Regions from separate parts of the Streptomyces sp. NPDC033221 genome, predicted to be linked through region 3. Evidence: riboswitches for the same ligand, from Rfam matches in the RefSeq annotation. Region 3 holds a riboswitch; each other region holds the start of a gene.
The links. A riboswitch is a leader RNA that binds a small molecule or an ion and turns the genes downstream of it on or off. The one in region 3 is predicted to bind cobalamin.

Region 1 (5,925 bases), on a different contig from region 3:
TCGAAGAGCTCCGGCTCCTCCGCGCGCACCGTGTCCACGACCGAGAACGCGAATTCCATGTGCATGGTCTCGTCGCGGAAGACCCAGTTGGTGCCGGTCGCCAGGCCGTGCAGCAGGCCGCGCGAGCGGAACCAGTACACGTACGCGAAGGCACCGTAGAAGAACAGGCCCTCGATGCAGGCCGCGAAGCAGATCAGGTTCAGCAGGAAGCGGCGGCGGTCCGCCTTCGACTCCAGGCGGTCGATGGACTCGACCGAGTCCATCCACTTGAAGCAGAACTCGGCCTTCTCACGGATGGAGGGGATGTTCTCCACCGCGGCGAACGCGGCGGCGCGGTCCTCCGGGTCGGGCAGGTAGGTGTCCAGCAGCGTCAGATAGAACTGGACGTGCACGGCCTCCTCGAACAGCTGTCGGCTCAGGTACAGCCGCGCCTCGGGGGAGTTGATGTGCTTGTAGAGCGTCAGGACGAGGTTGTTCGCCACGATCGAGTCGCCGGTCGCGAAGAACGCGACGAGCCGGCCGATCATGTGCTGCTCACCGGGCGACAGCTTGGCGAGGTCGGCCACGTCGGAGTGGAGGTCGACCTCCTCCACCGTCCAGGTGTTCTTGATCGCGTCCCGGTAGCGGTCGTAGAAGTCCGGGTAGCGCATCGGGCGCAGGGTCAGCTCGAAGCCCGGGTCGAGGAGGTTCTTGCTGCCGGTGGTGGCGGTGTGCGAGGCGGCGGCGGACGTTTCGGGCGTGTTCTTCTCGGGTGCGGTAGTCATGATTACTGGCATGCCTCGCAGGACTCGGGGTTTTCCAGGGAGCAGGCGACGGCCTCGGGATCGGCCGCCTGAGCGGGGACGGGAGCGGTCTGCGCGCCCCCGCCCGTGCCGCGCGCGGACTGGGCGATACGGGTCGCCGGCCGCGAGCGGAGGTAGTACGTGGTCTTGATGCCGCGCTTCCAGGCGTACGCGTACATCGAGCTGAGCTTGCCGATGGTCGGGGACGCCATGAACAGGTTCAGCGACTGGCTCTGGTCGAGGTAGGGCGTACGGTCCGCCGCCATGTCGATCAGCGCGCGCTGCGGGATCTCCCAGGCCGTGCGGTATAGCTCGCGGGTCTCGGCGGGAATCCAGTCCAGCTCCTGCACTGAGCCGTTGGCCTCGCGCAGCGCGTCACGGGTGCGCGCGTCCCACAGGCCCAGCGCCTTCAGCTCCTCGATCAGGTACGCGTTGACCTGCAGGAACTCGCCCGACAGCGTCTCGCGCTTGAACAGGTTCGAGACCTGCGGCTCGATGCACTCGTACACGCCCGCGATGGACGCGATGGTGGCGGTCGGCGCGATGGCCAGCAGCAGCGAGTTGCGCATGCCGGTCGCCGCGATACGGGCGCGCAGCGCCGTCCACCGGTCGGCCCAGCGCGGCTCGGCGTTCGGGTAGTGGTCCGGGTGCAGCACGCCGCGGGCCGTACGGGTCGCGGACCAGGCCGGGTGCGGGCCGTGCCGCTCGGCGAGGTCGGCGGACGCCTCGTACGCCGCGAGCATGATCCGCTCGGAGATGCGGGTGGACAGCTCCCGCGCCTCGGGCGAGTCGAAGCCCAGCCGCAGCCGGAAGAAGACGTCCTGGAGGCCCATCAGGCCCAGGCCCACCGGGCGCCAGCGGGAGTTGGAGGTGCCGGCCTGCTCGGTCGGGTAGAAGTTGATGTCCACCACGCGGTCGAGGAAGGTCACCGCGGTACGGACCGTGGCGTCCAGTCGCTCCCAGTCCATCTCACCGTTGTCGCCGAGGTGGGCGGCGAGGTTGACCGAGCCGAGGTTGCAGACGGCGGTCTCGCCGTCGTCCGTGACCTCCAGGATCTCGGTGCACAGGTTGGAGGAGTGCACGACCTTGCCGGGCTCGGCGGTCTGGTTGGCGGTGCGGTTGGCGGCGTCCTTGAAGGTCATCCAGCCGTTGCCGGTCTGCGCGAGGGTGCGCATCATCCGCGAGTACAGGACGCGGGCCGGGACCTGCTTGACGTAGCGGCCCTCGGCCTCCGCCGTGCGGTACGCGGCGTCGAACTCGTCGCCGTACAGGTCCACCAGCTCGGGCGCGTCGCTGGGGGAGAACAGCGACCAGTCGGCGTCGGCCTCGACGCGGCGCATGAACTCGTCGGGGATCCAGTGCGCGATGTTCAGGTTGTGGGTGCGCCGGGCCTCCTCGCCAGTGTTGTCGCGCAGCTCCAGGAACTCCTCCAGGTCCGCGTGCCAGGTCTCCAGGTAGACGCAGGCGGCGCCCTTGCGCCGGCCGCCCTGGTTCACGGCCGCGACCGAGGCGTCCAGGGTGCGCAGGAACGGCACGATGCCGTTGGAGTGGCCGTTGGTGCCGCGGATCAGCGAGCCGCGGGCCCGGATCCGGGAGTACGACAGGCCGATGCCGCCCGCGTGTTTCGACAGGCGCGCCACCTGGTGGTAGCGGTCGTAGATCGAGTCCAGCTCGTCCAGCGGGGAGTCCAGCAGGTAGCAGGAGGACATCTGCGGGTGCCGGGTGCCGGAGTTGAACAGCGTCGGCGAGGACGGCAGGTACGACAGGGTGCTGGTCAGGCGGTACAGCTCGGCGACGTCGGCCACGGCCCGCTCGCTGTGGTCCTCGGCCAGGCCGCAGGCCACGCGCAGCAGGAAGTGCTGCGGGGTCTCGATGACCTGGCGGGTGATCGGGTGGCGCAGCAGGTAGCGGGAGTGCAGGGTGCGCAGGCCGAAGTAGCCGAAGCGGTCGTCCGCGCCGTCCGCCAGGGAGTTTTCGACCAGCGCGTCCAGGCGGACCGCGTGGGTGCGTACGAACTCCGCCGTGCCGTCGGCGATCAGGCCCTCGCGGTGGCCGGTGGCGACGGAGGCGGAGAAGGCGACCGCCCCCTCCGCGGCCGCCTCCTCCGCGATGGCGCGGGTCAGCAGGCGGGCGGCCAGCTTGGAGTACTGCGGCTCGTCGCCGATCAGGCCGGCCGCGGCCTCCATGGCCAGCGAGCGCAGTTCGGCCTCGTCGGAGCCGGGGTGGCGGCCGCGCAGCGCGGCGGCGGCGATCTTGCCCGGGTCGGTGGCGGGCAGGTCGGCGGTGAGGTCGGTCAGCGTGCGCAGCAGGGCGGTGCCGGGGCCGTCCGTGGCCTGGCCGCCGGTGCCCTGCTGGGGCCGCGTGCCCTTCGCGGGCTGCACGACCTGCTCGGCTGCTGGCTCCGTTGGCGCGATGGTCACGTGCTGCTCTCCCTCACTCGGCGGGGGCCTGGGGAGGGCAGGAGGGCGCGTGCGGGCGTGCGGCACCCCCGGCACGGCAAGGGGCGCGCGGGCACACCGCGCAGCGTCCACCGGTCCAACCCGCGAGACCCGGACGTATCGACGACCGCGCCGGTCCTGGCGCGGGCGTACTGTGGGCAGGTCTTCGGACTCACGAGTGCGGTTTGCGCACTTCGTACACCGTTGCGGGACAGTTCCGGATTCGCACCGGATTCCCCTGCGACGACAGCGAGCACGAGCATACATCTTGTGCCGCCTCGTGCACCCACCCCCATATCTTGTGTCGCGTTGGCGCGGGGTTGTCCGGAGCCGTGGTATTCGGCGGCTGATCCGGGCGCGTTCCCAGGGGTGTTCGGGGGCCTACGGGAGGGTGACACGAGGCCGCCGTGGAGCCGTTTCCGGGGTGTTCCGGGGCCGTTCCCGGGCCGTTCGGGGCGGCGTGGACGGGGGTTGATGCAGGGGGCGTATTGGTGGCGCGGAATGTCCCTGATGCGTTGACCGGGGCTCCTGAAACGTATTGGCTCCTTGTTTGCTCCGTCGGCCGGCGGGGCGGGTGGGGGCCTTGTGCGAGGGGGGAAGCATGCGAAGAAGCGGTACGGCGTGTGGCGCCGGGCGAGTCGTGGGGCTGATGGCGGGAGCGTGCGTGGTGGCGGGGGTGCTGCCGGTGTCGTCGGCGGCCGCCGCGGGGCGGGCGGCTCCGGCCACCGAGCGGGTCAGCGTCGCCGCGGACGGGACGCAGGGAAACGGTTTTTCAGGAGATCCACGACTCAGTGCGAACGGGCGGTTCGTGGCATTCACCTCGGAAGCCACCAACCTGGGACCCGCGGACGCCAACGGCGAACAGGACGTCTACGTCAAGGATTTACGGACGGGAAAGGTCGACCTGGTCAGCGTCGCCAGTGACGGCACCCGCGGCGACGCCCTCTCCGGCTCGCCCGAGATCAGCGCCGACGGGCGGTATGTGGCCTTCTACTCCAGCGCGACGAACCTGGTCCCCGGCGACACCAACGGCGAGGGCGACGTCTTCGTCCACGACCGCCGCACCGGGCGCACCGTGAGCCCCACCGCGGGCGCCGGGAAGTCCCCGTACGGATACGGGGTCCAGAACTTCGCCCTCAGCGGCGACGGCCACCGCCTCGCTTTCGGCTCCCACCGCCCGGACCTGGTGCCCGGCGACACCAACGAACGCCTGGACATCTTCGTCCACGATGTGCAGGCGGGAACGGTGAAACGGGTGAGTGTGGCGAGCGACGGCACCCAGGCGAACGCCCCGTCCGCCTTCCCGTCGATCAGCGCCGACGGCCGCCGGGTGGCGTTCACCTCGAAGGCGACGAATCTCACCCCCGCCGGGCCCGGCTTCCGCCGCCCGCCGCCGCAGGACCCCCTGTACGTCCACGACCTGGCCACCGGGCGGACCAGGGCGGCGAGCCTGAGCACCACGGATGCCGTGGTCGGCGTGTCACCGTTCCCCCGGCTCAGCCCCGACGGCCGGTACGCGGTCTTCTCCGCCGTGGCCGACGACGTGGTGCCGGACGACACCAACGGCACGTACGACCTCTTCGCCCGCGACCTGGAACAGGGCACCACCCGGCTGCTGTCCCGCGCCCACGACGGTGCCCAGGGCAACGGCTGGTCCTCCGACGGGCGGCTCAGCGCCGACAACCGGCGGCTCTTCTTCACCTCCGCGGCCGCCAACCTGGTGCCCGGCGACACCAACGGCCAGGTGGACGGCTTCGTCCGCGACCTGCGGAGCGGACGGGTCGAACGGATCAACGTCGGCGTGGACGGCACCCAGTCGGCGTCCTGGACGAACATCGCCGCGCCCGACGCCACCGGACGGCTGGCGGCCTTCGACTCGCGCGACGACGGGCTGGTGCCCGGCGACACGAACGGGACGGGCGACGTGTTCGTCCGGCGGCTGGAGCACTGACGTACCGCGCGCTGACGCAGCGGCGTACCCACGAGGAGGGGAACCCACCATGAGGACCACCCGTACCACCGCCCGAAGAATCGTCACCGTGACGGGCGTGTGCGCGCTCGCCGCGCTGCTGCCCGCGACGACGGCCGGCGCCCGGACCGCGCCGCCGTCCGGCACCGAGCGGGTCAGCGTCACCGCCGAGGGGGCGCAGGCCAACGACGGCTCGAACGGCCCGGCGGTCAGCGCCGACGGCCGGTACGTCGCCTTCGACTCCAGCGCGAGCGACCTGGTGCCCGGCGACACCAACGGGAGGTCGGACGTCTTCGTGAAGGACCTGCGGACGGGCGCCGTCCAGCGCGTCAACGTGGCGAGCGACGGCACCCAGGCCAACTCCTCTTCGTACACCCCCTCCATCAGCGCCGACGGCCGGTATGTCGCCTTCGCGTCCGACGCGGCCAATCTCGTGCCGGGCGACACCAACGCCGACACCGACATATTCGTCCACGACCGCCGGACCGGACGGACCGAGAGCGTCACCCTCGACGGGCGGCCCCCGCAGGGCAGGCAGGGCGCCCAGATGCCGATGATCAGCGCCAACGGCCGGTACGTGACGTTCGCCTCCAGCCGCGAAGACCTGGTGCCCGGCGACACCAACGGCGCCCAGGACATCTTCGTACGCGACCGGAAGACCGGCACCGTGACGCGGGTGAGCGTCTCCGTCACCGGCGGCGAGCAGGCCGCCGGCCCCTCCGCCAGCCCGGTGATC
Region 2 (5,925 bases), on a different contig from region 3:
GGCACGAAGACGAGTGGCATGGGCCGGGCTCGGGGTGGCCGCGGGGCTGGGGGCGGGCTGGTGGGCGCTCGGCGGGGAGACGCCGCTGGTCAGCACCACGGATCAGGCCCTTCAGCGGAAGCTGGACGCGGCGGTGGAGGGCGCCCCGGCGCCGCTGGCGGAGCTGACCGGTTTCTCATGGGATCAGGTCCGGGTGTTCGACTACGGCACCGATGACGGCGAGATCTCCGATGCCGTGGGCGACCCCGTCGAATGGGAGGCCGCCGCCACGTCGTACACGGGCCCTTCGCTGTGGGTGTTCAGCAAGGGCGGAGAAGCGGTGCGGGCCGTGCAGCTCGACGCCAACGCGCCGACCAACGGCAAAGGCGGGAGCTGGTCGAAGAGCGTGCGGATATCAGGAGGGCCCGACCACAATGTCGTGACGTTGACTGAATAGCCCCGCGGCCGTATTCAGGAGGAAGTCCGCAGCCAGTCGTCGAAGCGGGTGGTGGCCAGCCGGGCGCTGCCTTCGTCGGGGACGAGGCTGCGTTCGGTGAGTTCGGAGCCGAAGTACAGGGCGTGCGGGTCGGCGACGACCGTGCGCGGATCGTTCCACGCGCGCAGTGCCCGGGCGATGAGTTCGTCGAAGCGGGTCACTTCGGGCCCGGCCACCTCGGTGACGCCTTTCAGCGGGGCGTCCACCGCGGCCCTGGTCACCGCCTCGGCGACGTCTTCGGCCGCCATCGGCTGGAAAAGCACCTGCGGTACGCGCACGGTGTCGCCGTCGGTGGCGGTGTCGGCGATGCCCCGGACGAATTCGAAGAACTGCGTCGCCCGGACGATCGAATAGGGAATCGGCCCCTGCTTGATCAGGCGTTCCTGAGCCACCTTCGCCCGGAAATAGCCGTTGTCGGGCAGGCCTTCGATGCCGACGATCGACAGCGCCAGGTGGTGCGTCACGCCCGCCGCAGCTTCGGCGGCCAGCAGGTTGCGGGTGGAGGTGGTGAAGAACTCCCGCACCGCCGACTCCTCGAAGGAGGGCGAGTTGGCGACGTCCACGACCACCTGGGCCCCGGCCAGCGCGTAGCCGAGGCCCTCGCCGGTCAGGGTGTTGACACCCGTGCCGGGTGCCGCGGGCACCGCCTCGTGTCCGCGCTCGTTCAGCTTGGCGACCACTTTGCTGCCGATGAGGCCGGTGCCTCCGATGACCACGATCTTCACTTCGCGTACTCCTTGCGCTGGAGGCGACTGAAGGCAACTGAAGATGTTCGAAGAGGCCTGGACGGCGGGAACGCGTCAGGGCTGCCGGGACGCGCGCAGGTGGGCGCGCCGCTTCAGTTCGTCATCGTCGACCAGGACGAGCATGGGCTGTCCCGGCACGCAGAGCATGGTGACGACGAAGCGCAGGCGCGTGTCGCTGCGGGCGTTGCCGTCCTGGTAGTGGATGACGTCGCCGCCGGGCTCCCAGAACGCTTCCCCGGCACGGACGATGCGCTCCGGCTCGCCTTCCAGCTCGAAGCGCATCTCGCCCTCCAGCACATAGCCGAAGGCCGGCCCGGGGTGGCGGTGCGGCGGGGCGCCCCGGTCGCCGGGCGGATATTCGATCTCGACGGTCGACACGTGCGCGCCCTCCGGGATGGCGGGCGGGGCGACCTCCTGCAGCACGGTGAGCGCGGTCTTCCATGCCTCCGAGTGCGGGTGCTCGTGGGTGCCGGGCATGGCGGGTCCTCCTCCTGCGGTGCCGGTGGCGCGGTGCCGGCCCCGTGTAAGGCGGCGGACTCCGGTGGACGGTCCGGGCGGTGCACGGTACGGCCGGGAAGGGTTCCATTGTTCAGAGCCCCGGCATGCGCGGTGAGCGCCGATCCGGACACATCCGGGACGCGGTACGGGAGCGTCCGGGGGGGGGGCGGCCCGTGCCCCGCGCGTCTCATCTCCCGTACCACCATGTGAACAGGGGTGTCCGTACGGGGTGCGCGCGATCTACGCTGTCCGGTGCAGCTGGTTCGCCCTGCCCGCCAGGCAGACGCGTCGCAAGAGGGAACCCGGTGGGAATCCGGGACTGCCCCGCAGCGGTGAGCGGGAACGACCGCCGTCATACGCACTGGATCCGGGCCGCGGATCCGGGAAGCGACGGCCAGTAGGTGCCCGCCGGACGATGATCCGGCAGGCGCGCCCGCGAGTCCGAAGACCTGCCCGTTGCCCGCGCGCGTCCATACGTGCGCGGACACCTCCGGTGACCTTCGAGGGCGGGTCGGCGTGTCATGGCAGGCGGGCATGGGTGTCATCGGACGCTCCACGGCTCGCCCGGCGCGTCATTCCTTCGCGTTCTCGTCCCGTCACCGGGGCTCGGAGAAGATCACGCTCGCGAAGGAGAGTTCCGTGACAGCGAAGCCCGCAGCCGCGGCAGCACGGGCCACCGTGTACGGCTACCCCCGCCAGGGACGGCACCGGGAACTGAAGAAGGCCGTCGAGGGGTACTGGAAGGGCCGCGTCACCGCGGACGCCCTCCAGGAGACCGCGCGGGACCTGCGCCGGTCGAACTGGCAGCAGCTGGCCGACGCCGGCCTCCACGAGGTACCGACCGGTGACTTCTCGTACTACGACCACGTGCTGGACACCAGCGTCATGGTCGGTGCCGTCCCGGAACGGCACCGCGCCGCCGACGCGGCCGACGCCCTGGACGGGTACTTCGCGATGGCGCGCGGCACGCAGGACGTGGCGCCGCTGGAGATGACCAAGTGGTTCGACACCAACTACCACTACCTGGTGCCCGAGCTGGGCCCCGACACCGTCTTCACCACCGACTCCGCCAAGCAGGTCGGCGAGGTACGGGAGGCGCTCGCGCTCGGCCACACGCCGCGCCCGGTCCTGGTCGGCCCGGTCACCTACCTGCTGCTGTCCAAGCCCGCTCCCGGCGTCGCCGCCGACTTCGACCCGCTGACGCTGCTCGACCGGCTCCTGCCCGTCTACTCGGAAGTCCTGGCCGACCTCCGCGCGGCCGGTGCCGCGTGGGTGCAGTTCGACGAGCCCGCCCTGGTGCAGGACCGCACCCCGGCCGAACTCAACGCGGCGGAACGCGCCTACCGTGACCTCGGCGCCCTCACCGACCGCCCGAAGCTGCTGGTCGCCTCGTACTTCGACCAGCTCGGCGAGGCGCTGCCGGTGCTCGCCAAGGCCCCGGTCGACGGGCTGGCGCTGGACTTCACCGAGGCCGCCGCGGCCAATCTGGACGCGCTCGCCGCCGTCGGCGGTCTGCCCGGCAAGCGGCTGGTCGCCGGTGTCGTCAACGGCCGCAACATCTGGATCAACGATTACGAGAAGTCGCTGGCCACGCTCGGTACGCTGCTGGGCCTGGCCGACCGGGTCGACGTGGCCGCCTCCTGCTCCCTGCTGCACGTCCCGCTCGACGTCACCGCCGAGCGCGACATCGACCCGCAGGTGCTGCGCTGGCTCGCGTTCGCCCGGCAGAAGAGCACCGAGATCGCCACGCTCGCCCGCGGTCTCGCGCAGGGCACCCACGCGATCGCCGCGGAACTGGCCGCCAACCGCGCGAACCTGGCGTCCCGGTCCGGTTCCGCGATCACCCACGATCCCGCCGTACGGGCCCGTACCGCCGCCGTCACCGACGCCGACGGCCGCCGTTCGGCACCGTACGCCGAGCGGACCACCGCCCAGCGGGCCCACCTGGGCCTGCCCCTGCTGCCGACCACCACCATCGGCTCCTTCCCGCAGACCGCCGAACTGCGCACCGCCCGGGCCGACCTGCGGGCGGGCCGCATCGACACGGCCGGGTACGAGGAGCGCATCAGCGACGAGATCCGCGAGGTGATCTCCTTCCAGGAACGAGCGGGCATCGACGTCCTCGTGCACGGCGAGCCCGAACGCAACGACATGGTGCAGTACTTCGCCGAGCAGCTGACGGGATATCTCGCCACGCAGCACGGCTGGGTCCAGTCGTACGGCACGCGCTATGTCCGGCCGCCGGTCCTAGCGGGTGACATCTCGCGGCCCGAGCCGATGACCGTGCGGTGGACGCGGTACGCGCAGTCGCTGACCGGCCGGCCCGTCAAGGGGATGCTCACCGGCCCGGTCACCATGCTCGCCTGGTCCTTCGTCCGCGACGACCAGCCGCTCGGCGACACCGCCCGTCAGGTGGCGCTGGCCCTGCGCGACGAGGTCGGCGACCTGGAGGCGGCCGGCACGTCGGTCATCCAGGTCGACGAGCCGGCGCTGCGCGAAACGCTGCCGCTGCGCGCCGCCGGCCGTGCCGCCTACCTCGCCTGGGCCACCGAGGCGTTCCGCCTCACCACCAGCGGGGTGCGGGACCGGACGCAGATCCACACGCACATGTGCTACGCCGAGTTCGGCGACATCGTCCAGGCCATCGACGACCTCGACGCCGACGTGATCAGCCTGGAGGCCGCCCGCTCGCACATGCAGGTGGCCCGCGAACTGGCCGAACACGGCTACCCGCGGGAAGCCGGCCCGGGCGTGTACGACATCCATTCGCCCCGCGTGCCGAGCGCCGAGGAGGCGGCGAGCCTGCTCCGCAAGGGCCTCGGCGCGATCCCGGCCGAGCGCCTGTGGGTCAACCCTGACTGCGGCCTGAAGACCCGCGGCTGGCCCGAGACCCGCGCTTCGCTGGAGAACCTCGTCACGGCCGCGCGGACCGTGCGCGCGGAGCTGCCCTCGTCCTGAACCGGTGCGGGCCGGGTGGGTGCGTCGGCGCACCCGCCCAGCCCGTCACCCGCCCGGCGCCTCCCGGAGACGACGGTCCCCCGGGGCGCCCGGCGGACGGCCCGTAAGCTGCTCTTCCCGCAACTCACCGAGGAACCGCAGTTGACCCCGTATTCCCTGGCGTTCTACCTGGACGTCGTCACCACCGGCACCGTGCTCGGTCTGCGACACACCGACTCCCCCGACCGCGTCGCCGAAATCCTGGGGCCCGACTTCGGCGAGAACCGGTTCGGTGAGTGCAGCCTGGGCTATTCCTACGCCCTGCCCGAGTTCTTCTGGGACCGCGAGAGCGGCGACGCTTCCTGGTCGGGTCACCACTTCACTTTGCAGGTGCACAGGCTGGCCCACCGGAGGCGTGACAGCGTCGACGAGGCGATCCGCGCCCGGTACGGGCGCTTCACTCCCAGGCTGCGCTTCGAGAAGCTGCGGCGCCTGCTGGAGCGGCGTGGTGTGCCCCTGCTGGAAATTCCGGAGGATGCGGCGAACGCGCCGTATTACCGGACGTTCTGGCAGCCGGATTCCCAGGTCTCCGTCTCCGTCATCGGCTGCTACGGCGAGTTCGTCACACCGGGCGACCTGCGGGTTGGCGATGTGTACAGCATCCAGGCTCCGATGACCGCCGACGAGGTCGAGTGGCGGAGGGCGCGGGCCGCCGCCTAGAGGCCGGCGCGTTGGCAAGGTTGGCAACGGGGCGGAGAAGATTCGCAGAAGTTGGCACTGTGCCACGGTTGTTGGCACTCAGTGCCACTGCCAGAGTCTTCACGACGCCCCGCACGCGATCCGGGAGACGCCCATGTCCACCACTGAACTGACCCACCACATCCAGGTGCTCGGCCTTCCGGGCCACCGCTTCGGCGAGATTCTCACGCCGGCCGCGCTGGACTTCGTCGGGCGCCTCGCCACGGCCTTCGCCGACCGGCACCGGGAGGTGCTCACCGAGCGCCGCCGCCGCTCCCTGCGGCTCTCCTCCGGTTCGCCGCTCGACTTCTCGCGGGCCACCGCGGCCGTCCGCGCCGATCCGCGCTGGCGGGTCGCGCCGCCCGCGCCGGGGCTCAGCGACCGCCGGGTGGAGATCACCGGTCCGCCGGACCGGCGGACGACGGTCGAGGCGCTCACTTCGGGCGCCCAGGTGTGGCTCGCCGACTTCGAGGACGCCACGTCCCCCACCTGGGACAACATCATCGGCGGGCAGCTGAACCTCTTGGACGC
Region 3 (5,925 bases):
GTACGCCAGTCGCGCGAGTCGATGAGCTGGAGCAGGCCCGCGCCGTACGTGCCGGGGCGGGAGCCGAAGATACGGGTGGTGGCGCGCCGCTCGTCGCCGTGCGCGGCCAGGTCGGCCTGGGCGTGGGCCCGGACGAAGTTGACGTCGGCGGGCTCGTCCAGGGACGCGGCGAGCCGTACGGCGTCGTCCAGCAGGCCGATGACGTGCGGGAACGCGTCGCGGAAGAAGCCGGAGATACGCAGCGTCACATCGACGCGCGGGCGGCCCAGTTCGTCGGCCGGGATCGGCTCCAGGCCGGTCACGCGGCGCGAGGCGTCGTCCCAGACGGGCCGGATGCCGAGCAGCGCCATCGCCTCGGCCACGTCGTCACCGGAGGTACGCATCGCACTCGTACCCCACAGGGACAGACCAACCGAGGTGGGCCAGTCGCCGTGGTCGGCGCGGTAGCGCTCCAGGAGCGAGTCGGCGAGCGCCTGGCCGGTCTCCCAGGCGAGCTTGCTGGGCACCGCCTTGGGGTCGACCGAGTAGAAGTTGCGGCCGGTCGGCAGGACGTTGACCAGGCCGCGCAGCGGCGAGCCGGACGGACCGGCCGGGACGAAGCCGCCGGCCAGCGCGTGCACGGCGTGGTCGATCTCGTCGGTGGTGGCGGCCAGGCGCGGTACGACCTCGCGGGCGGCGAAGGCGAGAATCGCCGCCACCGGCTCGCGCTGCGCCTCCGGCAGCTCCGCGGTGACCCGCTCGACGGCGGCCAGGTCCCATTCCGCGTCGTCCATGGCCTGCACCAGCCCGCGGGCCTGCTCCTCGACCGCGTCGGCGGTCGTCCGGGTCGCCGCCGACTCGTCCAGGCCCAGCGCCTCGCGCAGCCCCGGCAGCGAGGACGTACCGCCCCAGATCTGCCGGGCACGCAGGATGGCGAGTACGAGGTTGACGCGCGCCTCACCGGCGGGCGCGCCGCCGAGGACGTGCAGCCCGTCACGGATCTGCGCGTCCTTGACCTCGCACAGCCAGCCGTCGACGTGCAGCAGGAAGTCGTCGAAGCCCTCGTCGTCCGGGCGCTCCTCCAGACCGAGGTCGTGGTGCAGCTTCGCGGCCTGGATCAGGGTCCAGATCTGCGCGCGGATGGCGGGCAGCTTCGCCGGGTCCATGGCGGAGATCGCCGCGTACTCGTCGAGCAGCTGCTCCAGGCGCGCGATGTCGCCGTACGACTCGGCACGGGCCATCGGCGGCACGAGGTGGTCGACCAGCGTGGCGTGCACCCGGCGCTTGGCCTGGGTGCCCTCGCCCGGGTCGTTGACCAGGAACGGGTAGATCAGCGGCAGGTCGCCGAGGGCCGCGTCCGGGCCGCAGGCGGCGGACAGGCCGGCGTTCTTGCCGGGCAGCCACTCCAGGTTGCCGTGCTTGCCCAGGTGCACCATGGCGTCGGCGCCGAAGCCGCCGTCCTCCTGGGAGGCGGCGATCCAGCGGTAAGCGGCCAGGTAGTGGTGCGACGGCGGCAGATCGGGGTCGTGGTAGATCGCGATCGGGTTCTCGCCGAAGCCGCGCGGCGGCTGGATGAGGATGAGCAGATTGCCGCGGCGCAGGGCCGCCAGCACGATGTCGCCGTCCGGGTTCCGGCTCCGGTCCACGAACATCTCGCCGGGCGGCGGGCCCCAGTGCTCCTCGACCTGCTCGCGCAGCTCCTGCGGCAGCGTGCCGTACCAGCGCTTGTAATCGGCGGCGGGGATGCGGACGGGGTTGCGGGCGAGCTGCTCCTCGGTGAGCCACTCCTGGTCGTGGCCGCCGGCCTCGATCAGCGCGTAGATCAGCTCGTCACCGACACCGGACTCCAGACCGGGCACGGCCTCGTCACCGAAGTCATACCCCTCCTCCCGAAGCCGCCGCAGCAGCGCAACGGCACTCGCCGGAGTGTCCAGCCCCACCGCGTTGCCGATCCGCGAATGCTTGGTCGGGTACGCGGACAGCACCAGCGCCAGACGTTTGTCGGCGGGCGCGATGTGGCGCAGCCGGGCGTGGCGTACGGCGATGCCGGCGACCCGGGCGGCGCGCTCGGGGTCGGCGACGTACACCGGCAGGCCGTCCTCGTCGGTCTCCTTGAAGGAGAACGGGACGGTGATCAGGCGGCCGTCGAACTCGGGCACCGCGATCTGGCTGGCCGCGTCCAGCGGCGACAGGCCCTCGTCGTTCTCCTCCCAGGCACTGCGCGGCCCGGTCAGGCACAGGGCCTGGAGGATCGGCACGTCCAGCGCGGCCAGCGCGCCCGCGTCCCAGGACTCGTCGTCGCCGCCGGCCGACGCCTCGGCGGGCTTGGTGCCGCCCGCCGCCAGCACGGTCGTCACGATCGCGTCGGCGGCGCGCAGCTCCTCGATCAGCTCCGGCTCGGGCGCCCGCAGCGAAGCGACGAACAGCGGCAACGGCCGCCCGCCGGCCTCCTCGATCCGCTCGCACAGCGACTCGACGAAGCCGGTGTTGCCGCTCATGTGGTGGGCGCGGTAGTAGAGCACGGCGACCAGCGGGCCGGTCGCGGCACCCGTGTCGTCCGTACGGGCCACGACCTCCGCACCGGTACGCGCCTCGGCCGCCAGGTGCTTCGAGCGCTCCAGGTGGCCCCAGGAGGGCGCGGCGGCGGGCGGCTCGAAGCCGTGACCGGTCAGCAGCACGGTGTCGGACAGGAAGCGGGCCAGCTGCTCCAGGTTGGCCGGGCCGCCGTGCGCCAGGTAGGCGTGCGCCTCGGCCGCGATGCCGATGGGGACGGTGGACGCCTCCATGAGCTGGGCGTCCGGTGCCTGTTCGCCGGTGAGCACCACGACCGGCCGGGTCTGGCCGGCCGCGAGGAGCTGGTCCAGCCCCTCCTGCCAGGCGCGCAGCCCGCCCAGCAGACGGACGACGACCAGGTCGGCGCCGTCCAGGAGCGCGGGCAGCTCCGCGAGGTCGAGGCGGGCGGGATTGGCGAGCCGGTACGGCACGGGACCGGCGGCCGCACGGGCGCTGAGCAGGTCGGTGTCGGACGTCGACAGCAGCAGGATCATTGCGGCGTCTGGCCTTCCTCGGGGTCCGCGCCCCGGGCGGTGTTCACGGACGGCGGGAGTTCCTGGCTCGCCCGGCGGTGGCCGGGCTCACAGTGGCGGGACCGCACCGGATTCTCACCGGGCTTCCTCCCTTGGCGCCGTCGATGGCGTCCGGTGGGCCAGCTGACCCACCGACCTGCATAGTAAGGGCTGCGCCCGGATGGCGGGCGGGGACCGCCCGGGCCATCGTCGGTATGCTCGCCGCCATGCCGCCCACCCCCGCGATACCCCCGCATCGGGACGAATCCCTCGTACGGGACAGCGGTGCCGCCTGCGTACGGGACCGCGGCGACGCCTGCCCCGGAGCGCTGCGGCTGCACTCCGCCGCCGACGGCGCCCTGGCCCGACTCCGGCTCCCCGCAGGCCTGCTGACGCCCCCTCAGTGCGAGATGCTGGCCGACGCCGCGGACCGCCACGGCGACGGCCACCTCTCCCTCACCTCCCGCGGCAACGCGGAGCTGCGCGGCCTCGCCGAAGACAGCGCCGCCCCCCTCGCCGACCTGCTGCGCGCCGCCGGCCTGCTCCCCTCCGACCGCCACGAACGCGTACGCAACATCGTCGCCTCCCCCCTCGCCGGACTCGACGGGCAAGGCGCGGACGGCGGCGCCGCCGTCCAGGAATGGGCCCGTGAACTGGACCTTCTCCTGTGCGCCAGCGACACGGCCCCCGCCCTGTCCGGCCGCTTCCTCTTCGCGCTGGACGACGGCCGCGGCGACACGGCCGCGCTCGGCGGCGATGTGACGTTGATCGCAGAACCCGGCGGCACGGCGCTGCTGCACGTCGGCGACGACACCGAGGCACTGCGGCTCCCCGGCCCCGACGCGCCCCGCGCGGCCCTCGCCGCCGCAGAAGCCTTCCTCTCCGTCGCCCAGGAGGCGGGCAACGGCTCCTGGCGCGTACGGGAACTGCCGCCCGGGTACGACGCCGCGGCGGTGCGCGCGTTGCTGCGTACGCGTCTCCAGGAGCCCGATTCGCAGCCGTACCCGACGGCCCCGGTGCCCTCGGCAACAGCACCCGCCCCACCCCGCCCTGGAGTGACCGTCTCCCCCGACGGCACCCACGCCCTCTCCCTCCTCGCGCCCCTCGGCCGCCTCACCACCGCGCAGCTCCGGCAACTGGCCCACGCCGCCTCCGCCGAACTGCGTATGACACCCTGGCGCGGCGTGGTCGTCCCCGGCCTGTCTCCCGAGACGGCCGGAGCCCGGCTGCGCGAACTGGCCACGGCCGGCCTGGTCACCGACCCGGCCTCCCCCTGGTACGGCCTCGGCGCCTGCACCGGCCGCCCCGGCTGCGCCAAAGCCCTGGCCGACGTACGGGCGGACGCGGTGGCCACCCTGCGCGAGGGCGGCACCGGCGGTCCCGAGGCCGGTCCCGGGCTGCTGCCCGTCCACTGGTCGGGCTGCGCCCGCCGCTGCGGCCACCCGCACGGCGAGTGGGTCGATGTCGTGGCCACCGGCGACGCCTACGAGGTGTCCGTACGGGGCACCCGGCACGGAGCGCCCGACGCGACCACCATCCCCCTGACCGACACCGACCGCCTCGCCGACGCCGTCGCGTCGGCCCGCGCGACCGACCGCACAACAACATGACCGAGGGCAACGAAGCACAGTGAGCGAGTTCGACTATGAGAAGGACGGCGCGGAGATCTACCGCCAGTCCTTCGCCACCATCCGCGCCGAGGCGGACCTCGCGCACCTGCCCGACGACGTCAGCAGGGTCGCGGTCCGGATGATCCACGCCTGCGGCATGACCGACCTCGTACGCGACCTGGCGTACTCCCCCGAGGTCGTCGCCCGCGCGAGCGAGGCCCTGCGCGGCGGCGCCCCCATCCTCTGCGACGCGAACATGGTCGCCAGCGGCGTCACCCGCAAGCGGCTCCCCGCCGGCAACGACGTGCTCTGCACCCTCGCCGACCCGTCCGTACCGGACCTGGCCAAGCGCATGGGCACCACCCGCAGCGCCGCCGCCCTCGAACTGTGGCGCGACCGCCTGGACGGCGCGGTGGTCGCCGTCGGCAACGCCCCCACCGCCCTCTTCCGCCTCCTGGAGATGATCGAGGAGGGCGCGCCCCGCCCGGCCGCCGTCATCGGCATCCCGGTCGGCTTCATCGGCGCGGCCGAGTCGAAGGACGCGCTGGCCCAGCACCCCTCGGGCCTGGAACACCTGGTGGTACGCGGGCGGCGCGGCGGCAGCGCCATGGCCGCGGCAGCGATCAACGCGATAGCGAGCGTGGAAGAGTGACCGAGCAGCACACCGCCGGCCGCACAGCCGAGCAGTCCTCCCCTGCCCCAGGACGCCTGTACGGCGTCGGCCTCGGCCCCGGCGACCCGAACCTGATGACCCTGCGCGCCGTCGACGTCATCTCCTCGGCCGACGTGATCGCGTATCACAGCGCCCGCCACGGCCGCTCCATCGCCCGCTCGATCGCCGAGCGCCACATCCGCCCGGACCACCACGAAGAATCCCTGATCTACCCGGTCACCACCGAGACGCCCGACCACCCCGACGGCTACCGAGGCGCTCTCAACGACTTCTACACCGAAGCCGCCGCCCGCCTCGCCGCCCACCTCGACGCGGGCCGCACCGTCGCCGTACTCGCCGAGGGCGACCCCCTCTTCTACGGCTCGTACCAGCACATGCACCAGCGCCTGGCCGACCGCTACGAAACCGAGGTCATCCCCGGCGTCACCTCGGTCAGCGCCGCCGCGGCCCGCCTCGGCAAGCCGCTCTGCGAAGCCGACGAGGTCCTCACCATCCTCCCCGGCACCCTCCCCACCGAGGAACTGACCGCCCGCCTGGCCGCCACCGACGCCGCCGTCGTCATGAAGCTCGGCCGCACCTTCCCCTCCGTACACCAGGC
Region 4 (5,925 bases), on a different contig from region 3:
CCTTGCGGCGGGCGTCGCGTACCGACAGCGGCAGGGGCGACCAGTGGGCGAGCCGGCCCAGGGCCACCACCGGCGGGTGGACGGGGGAGACGGCCATGATGTCGGCGGGCGCGCCGACGACCGGGGGCGCGCCGGGTGCGGGCAGCAGGATGACCTGGTCCGCGTACTGGACGACGCGCTCCAGGCGGTGTTCGGCCAGCAGGACCGTCGTCCCCAGGTCGTGCACCAGGCGTTGCAGTACGGCGAGCACCTCCTCGGCGGCGGCCGGGTCCAGGGCGGAGGTCGGCTCGTCCAGGACCAGCACCTTGGGGTGGGTGGTGAGCACCGAGCCGATGGCGACGCGCTGCTGCTGGCCGCCGGAGAGGGTGGTGATGGCGCGGTCGCGCAGGTCGGCGAGGCCGAGGAGGTCGAGGGTCTCCTCGACGCGGCGCCGCATGACGTCCGGGGCCAGGCCCAGTGACTCCATGCCGTACGCCAGCTCGTCCTCGACGGTGTCGGTGACGAAGTGGGCGAGCGGGTCCTGGCCCACGGTGCCGACGACGTCGGCCAGTTCGCGCGGCTTGTGGGTGCGGGTGTCCCGGCCGGCCACGGTGACGCGGCCGCGCAGGGTGCCGCCGGTGAAGTGCGGCACGAGGCCGCAGACGGCGTTCAGCACGGTGGACTTGCCGACGCCGGAAGGGCCGACGAGCAGGCACAGTTCGCCTTCCGGCACGGTCAGGTCGATGCCCTGGACGGCGGGCTGTGCGGCGTCCCCGTAGGTGACCGACACCTGGTCGAAGCGGATCACTGGGGGGACTCCTTCGGGTGCGGCGGCAGGGGCGCGACGAATGCCGGGAGCAGTCCCACCAGGACACCGGCCGCGGGCCACAGCGGGAGGGCGGGGGCGGTGAGCGGGACGGCGGGCGGGTGCAGGGCGGCCGGGTCGTAGGAGTTGGCCCAGATCATCAGGGCGGCCACCGCGATGCCGGAGCCCGACACGAGCCAGGCGCGCACGCCCCACCGGTCGGGACGGTAGCGGCTGCGTACGGACCGGCGGCCGCCCAGCCACAGTCCGCCGAGGGCCGCGATCAGTCCGGCGAGCAGCACCGGCAGGCCGTAGGCCGCGCCGGTGTCGGCCAGCAGCCCGTATGTACCGGCGCAGACCCCGAGCAGGCCGCCGAGGGTCAGTGCGGTGGTGGTGTGCCGTACGGCGGGCGGTACCTGGGCCGTGCGGCCGTAACCGCGCGCGTCCATCGCCGCGGCCAGCGACACCGAGCGTTCCAGCGCGCCCTCCAGGACCGGCAGCCCGACCTGGAGGAGCGCCTTGAAGCCCCGGTCCGGGCGGCCGCGCAGCCGGCGCGCGGCCCGCAGCCGCTGGACGTCGGCGACGAGGTTGGGCGCGAACGTCATGGCGACGACCACCGCGACGCCCGCCTCGTACAGCGCCCCCGGCAGTGACTTCAGCAGGCGTGCCGGGCTGGCGAGCGCGTTCGCGGCGCCCACGCAGATCAGCAGGGTGCCGAGCTTCAGCCCGTCGTGGAAGGCGAAGAGCATGCCTTCGACGGTGACCCGCCCGCCGATGCGCACGCCGCGCGCCCATTCGGGCAGCGGCACTTCCGGCAGCGTGACCAGGGTGTGCGTGCCGGGGATGGGGGAGCCGAGGAAGAACGCGAAGACCAGCCGGATGACGATCACCAGCAGGCCGAGCTTGAGGAACGCGCCGTACGAACGGGCCCACGGTGCGTCCGTGCGGCGCGCCGCGACGACGTATCCGGCGACACCGATCAGCAGGGCCAGCAGCAGCGGATTGGTCGTCCGGGACGCCGCGGCGGCCAGGCCCAGCGCCCACAGCCACCAGGCGCCGGCGTGCAGCGCGGTGGAGCGGGTGGCGCGGGGGGCGCGGGCGCTCACCGGCGGCGCCGGCGGGCCTGCCACCCGGCCGCCGTGCCCAGGACGACCACGGCGGCGATGCCGGTGACCAGTCCGGCGGAGGGGCCGCCCGAGTCGTCCTCGTCCGCCTGCTCCTCGGAGTCCCCGGGCTGCCGCGAGGCGGAGGCCGAACCGGAACCGGATCCCGGCCCCGCTTTCTCCGCGCACCCTGCCTTCGGGTATCCGGCGATCGCGCACAGCAGCGCGTTCGCGTCGTACCGCAGCGGCTTCGCGACGGCGGCCAGCGCGTCACCGGCCGTGCCGTCCTCGGGCAGCGGTACGCACTCCGTGCGTACCGGCGGCGGGTTCTCCCCGGCCGCGGCCTCCGCCTTCGTGCCGAAGTCGAGGACCAGACCGACGCGCTTCCTGCCGTCCTGGGCAGGGGTCTTCCCGCAGATCGCGTCGAAGTCCGCGGCGTGACGCGGCTTGCCGGCCGCCGCCGCGTCGGAGCCGACGGTGAAGCGGAAGCCCGTCACGGCACCGTCCCGGGGGCGGCTGGTGGCCGGCCCTTCGGTCGCGTACGACCAGCCGCCGTCACCGGACGCGGGAGCGTTGGCGGCGGGGCCGTCCCAGAAGGACCAGTAGCGGTACTCCTGGGCCTGGGCGGGCGCCGCGCCCAGGCCCGTGACCGTACCGGCCAGGACCAGGGCGCCGAGGAGGCGGGCGGAGCGGGACCGCGGCGGACGCCGCATCGGGGGCCGCCGCATCAGGGGGCGCTGCATCAGAGGTCGTTCTTCTTCCGGCGGCCGCTGAGCAGGAAGCCGACGCCCACGCACGCGACGAACACGATGCCGAAGATCCACCACACGCCGGAGCCCTGCTCGTCCTTGTCCTGCGCGTCCTTCTCGGGCGCGGCGGACGGCGCGGAGCTGCCGGCGGGCTTGGGGCCGGTGGCGTTCAGCTGCGCGACCAGGTCGGCGCCGCCGAAGTGGCGCGGGTCGGCGCCCGCGGCGTGCGCGGCGAGCACCAGCTGCGCGTACGCGGCCGGGCCGGCCTCCTTGGCCCAGTTCGCGGAGTTCTTCTCCAGCCACTGCAGCGGCTTCCGCGCGGCGGCACCGTGCCCGCCGGCGGCGAGCGCCACGACGGTGTCGGCGGTGTTGCCGACGTCGGGCTGGTCCCCGGCGCCGGGCATCGCGGACTTCAGGTGCTGGCCGCTCGCGTCGAGCACCGAGACCAGGTAGGCGGCGCCGCCCTCGGCGGCCTGCTTCGGGTCGCGCCCGGCGTCCTTGTCCTCGGCGCAGCCGAGCGGCTTGACCGGCTTGTCGGCGGTCTTGCCCGCCGGGTCCACCACGAACCCGTCACCCAGCCCGCCGAGCACGGCGGCGGCCGTGGCGTCCGCGTTCGGGGCCAGCGCGCCGTCCTTGGGCTGGAAGGCGAACGCGCCGCGCTCCCCTTCCTTCGCAGCGCAGCCGAGCTGGAAGGCGACCAGCGCGTCGTACGGGGACTTGCCGCCCTTCTGCACGGATTCCGGCTTCTGGCCCGCCGCCTTGAGCGCGCCGATCACCACGGAGGTGGAGTTGGCGTCGCTGGGGGAGCCGGCCATCGACGGCCAGCCGCCGTCGTCGTTCTGCACCGACTTCAGCCACTTCACGGCCTTCTGTACGACGTCGTCGTGCCCGCCGAGCGCGGCCAGCGCCTGTACCGCGGCACCCGTCTGGTTGGTGTCCCGCATCGTCTTCTCGTCACACGCCTTGGCCGGGTCGGCGCGGTAGGCACCGAAGGCGCCGTCGGAGCACTGCTGCCCGGCGAGCCAGTCGACGCCCGTCACCGAGGGGCGCACGCCCACGGTGCGCTGCGCGAGGAGGGCCAGCGACTGCCGCCACACGCCGTCGTACTGCGGGTCCTTGGTGCCGTACAGCCCGTCGGGCAGCTTCGACGCCTTGGCGGCCGGCGCGGGGGAGTCGGCGGCCGCCACGGGGGCACCGGCCGCGCACAGCACGGCGGCCCCGGCCAGCGCCGCGGCGGCGCGGCGCGCCAGGGCGGCGAAGGTGGGGGCCGTGGAAGCCGTGGGGGCCAGGGGAGCCCTGGGAGTCAGGGAAGCCTGGGAAGCCGTGGTGGCCATCGGGTCGGTGCCTCTCGGGTCGGTTCGCCGCGGTGGGTCTGCGGTGGGTCGGTGGCGCATGCTGCGGTGGGTGCGCAGCCGCACTCGGACGCCCCGCCGCCCGCCGATCGTGATCGGCCGCGGTGGCACCGGGCTCAGCTCCGCATACCTCGACGGTGCCGCGCACCGGTCGTCCGCGCGAGGAGGCGCGGCCTTGCGGTGGCGGGAGCCTTGGTCGTGCCCCAGCGGGTGCTCCGGCTCATCGGGCGTACGGAACCCGGTGCGGGCGGCCGGGCGCGGGACCTGCCGGAGGTCCCGGCGGCGGCCGGTGTGCCGGTGCCGTACGTCCCGATTCACGGTTGCGGGTCAGCGCCGGATTTCCACCGGCTTCCCCCGTTCGGGCACAAGATGAAATTGTCTCGCACACCTTAACCGGCGGGTAGGGGGAGCCCCGGGCACGGGCTGCCCGGGGCTCCCGTCAGCCCCTCACACCGCCCGGTACCTGACCGGCTCCGCCCCCGACGTCCCCGAGGACCCCGGCACCGCCTCCGCCAGCCCCAGCCGGACCAGCCGCCGCAGATGCGCCTCCGCCTCCGAGACCGCGATGGTCCGCGACCCGTACGGAATCCGCTCCCACGGCCGGTTCCACTCCATGGCCTCGGCGAGCTGCCACGGTGTGCGGGGTACGGCGAGCAGCGCGCGCAGCCCGGCGAGCCGCTCCTCGTGGTGGGCGAGCAGCTCGCGTACCCGGCCCGCCGCGTCCGTGAAGGCGTGCTGGTGGGCGGGGAGCACTTCGGCGGGCGCGAGCCGGGCGACGCGTTCCAGGGAGGCCAGATAGTCACCGAGGGGATCGCCGGGCGTGGCCGCTCCCGATGCCCCTCCCGACGCCTCGTCCGGGTCCTCGTACAGCCCGATGTGCGGGCTGATGCCCGGCAGCAGGTGGTCGCCGGAGAAGAGCCGGCCGTGGCCGGGCCGCCGCGCCGGATGCTCCTCCTCCAGGTGCAGGCACACATGGCCGGGCGTGTGACCGGGTGTCCAGACGGCGCGCAGCCGGCGGCCCGGCAGGTCGAGGAGCGCGCCGGGGGCGATCTCGCGGTCGGGCAGCGCGGCCCGCTGCCCGGGGAGGTCGCGTACCTGACCCTTGGCGCGCGCCCGGCGCAGGGGTGCCAGGTGGCTGTCGGGTGCGCCGGCCGCGGTCAGCTTGGCGATCAGGTAATCCAGCCACCGGCCGGGTTCGGCCTCCCGGGTGCGGCGTACGACGGCGGTGTCCGCCGCGTGCATGGCGATCCACGCGCCGGACGCCTCCCGCACGCGGGCGGAGAGACCGTGGTGGTCGGGGTGGTGGTGCGTGATGAGGACGCCGTACAGGTCGGTGACCTCGAAGCCGCAGGCGGTGATTCCGGCGGTCAGGGTGTCCCAGGCGTCCGGGTCGTCCCACCCGGTGTCCACGAGGACCGGTCCGCTGCCGGTCTCCAGGAGGTGGACGAGGGTGTGGCCGAGCGGGTTGTCCGGTATGGGGACGGCGATCGACCACACGCCGCCCCGGTGGTCGGTCACCCGGGGCCCGCCCTCCGCCGTCCCGGTCCGGGCTGCTGCCGTCATCCGCCGCACCTCCGCTTCCGCGCGGACGGGCCGCGCCCCCCGTGCCGGGCATTGCCCAGCATAACTAGAACTGGTATCAGTCCTGATGCGGCGTCAGAAACTTTTCGCACGGCCCCCGTACGTGAGCACCCACCGGTCGACCCGCAGGAGGCGGCAGCCATGAGCGCACTCGTCGAGTACGGACAGCTCTACATAGGCGGCGAGTTCGCCGACCCGGCCGGCGGCGGCACCATCGAGGTGGTCTCGCCGCACACCGAGCAGGTCATCGGCCGGGTGCCGCACGCCTCGCGGACCGATGTGGACCGGGCCGTCTCCGCCGCCCGGGCCTCCTTCGGCTCCGGGGCGTGGGCGGATGCGCCGCTCGCCGAGCGGAT

Region 1: another riboswitch for cobalamin. It lies ahead of ACZ53K_RS00135 (ribonucleoside-diphosphate reductase subunit alpha); the one in region 3 lies ahead of cobN (cobaltochelatase subunit CobN).
Region 2: another riboswitch for cobalamin. It lies ahead of metE (5-methyltetrahydropteroyltriglutamate--homocysteine S-methyltransferase); the one in region 3 lies ahead of cobN (cobaltochelatase subunit CobN).
Region 4: another riboswitch for cobalamin. It lies ahead of ACZ53K_RS21360 (prenyltransferase/squalene oxidase repeat-containing protein); the one in region 3 lies ahead of cobN (cobaltochelatase subunit CobN).

What each region holds. Positions count from the first base shown of each region.
Region 1 is NZ_JBVIQN010000001.1:26,294-32,218, reverse strand. Features, by position in the region: gene ACZ53K_RS00140 (ribonucleotide-diphosphate reductase subunit beta) at 1-764, opposite strand, end outside; gene ACZ53K_RS00135 (ribonucleoside-diphosphate reductase subunit alpha) at 767-3,202, opposite strand; cobalamin riboswitch at 3,361-3,525, opposite strand; gene ACZ53K_RS00130 (TolB family protein) at 4,029-5,171, shown strand; gene ACZ53K_RS00125 (TolB family protein) at 5,221-5,925, shown strand, end outside.
Region 2 is NZ_JBVIQN010000052.1:19,453-25,377, reverse strand. Features, by position in the region: gene ACZ53K_RS39295 (hypothetical protein) at 1-436, shown strand, start outside; gene ACZ53K_RS39290 (SDR family oxidoreductase) at 451-1,200, opposite strand; gene ACZ53K_RS39285 (cupin domain-containing protein) at 1,276-1,698, opposite strand; cobalamin riboswitch at 1,962-2,190, shown strand; gene metE (5-methyltetrahydropteroyltriglutamate--homocysteine S-methyltransferase) at 2,359-4,677, shown strand; gene ACZ53K_RS39275 (hypothetical protein) at 4,819-5,376, shown strand; gene aceB (malate synthase A) at 5,510-5,925, shown strand, end outside.
Region 3 is NZ_JBVIQN010000008.1:248,839-254,763, reverse strand. Features, by position in the region: gene cobN (cobaltochelatase subunit CobN) at 1-3,026, opposite strand, end outside; cobalamin riboswitch at 3,065-3,212, opposite strand; gene cobG (precorrin-3B synthase) at 3,260-4,654, shown strand; gene ACZ53K_RS13565 (precorrin-8X methylmutase) at 4,674-5,306, shown strand; gene ACZ53K_RS13560 (precorrin-2 C(20)-methyltransferase) at 5,303-5,925, shown strand, end outside.
Region 4 is NZ_JBVIQN010000015.1:147,976-153,900, forward strand. Features, by position in the region: gene ACZ53K_RS21345 (ABC transporter ATP-binding protein) at 1-787, opposite strand, end outside; gene ACZ53K_RS21350 (CbiQ family ECF transporter T component) at 784-1,914, opposite strand; gene ACZ53K_RS21355 (SCO2322 family protein) at 1,887-2,630, opposite strand; gene ACZ53K_RS21360 (prenyltransferase/squalene oxidase repeat-containing protein) at 2,630-3,970, opposite strand; cobalamin riboswitch at 4,256-4,395, opposite strand; gene ACZ53K_RS21365 (MBL fold metallo-hydrolase) at 4,436-5,551, opposite strand; gene ACZ53K_RS21370 (aldehyde dehydrogenase) at 5,711-5,925, shown strand, end outside.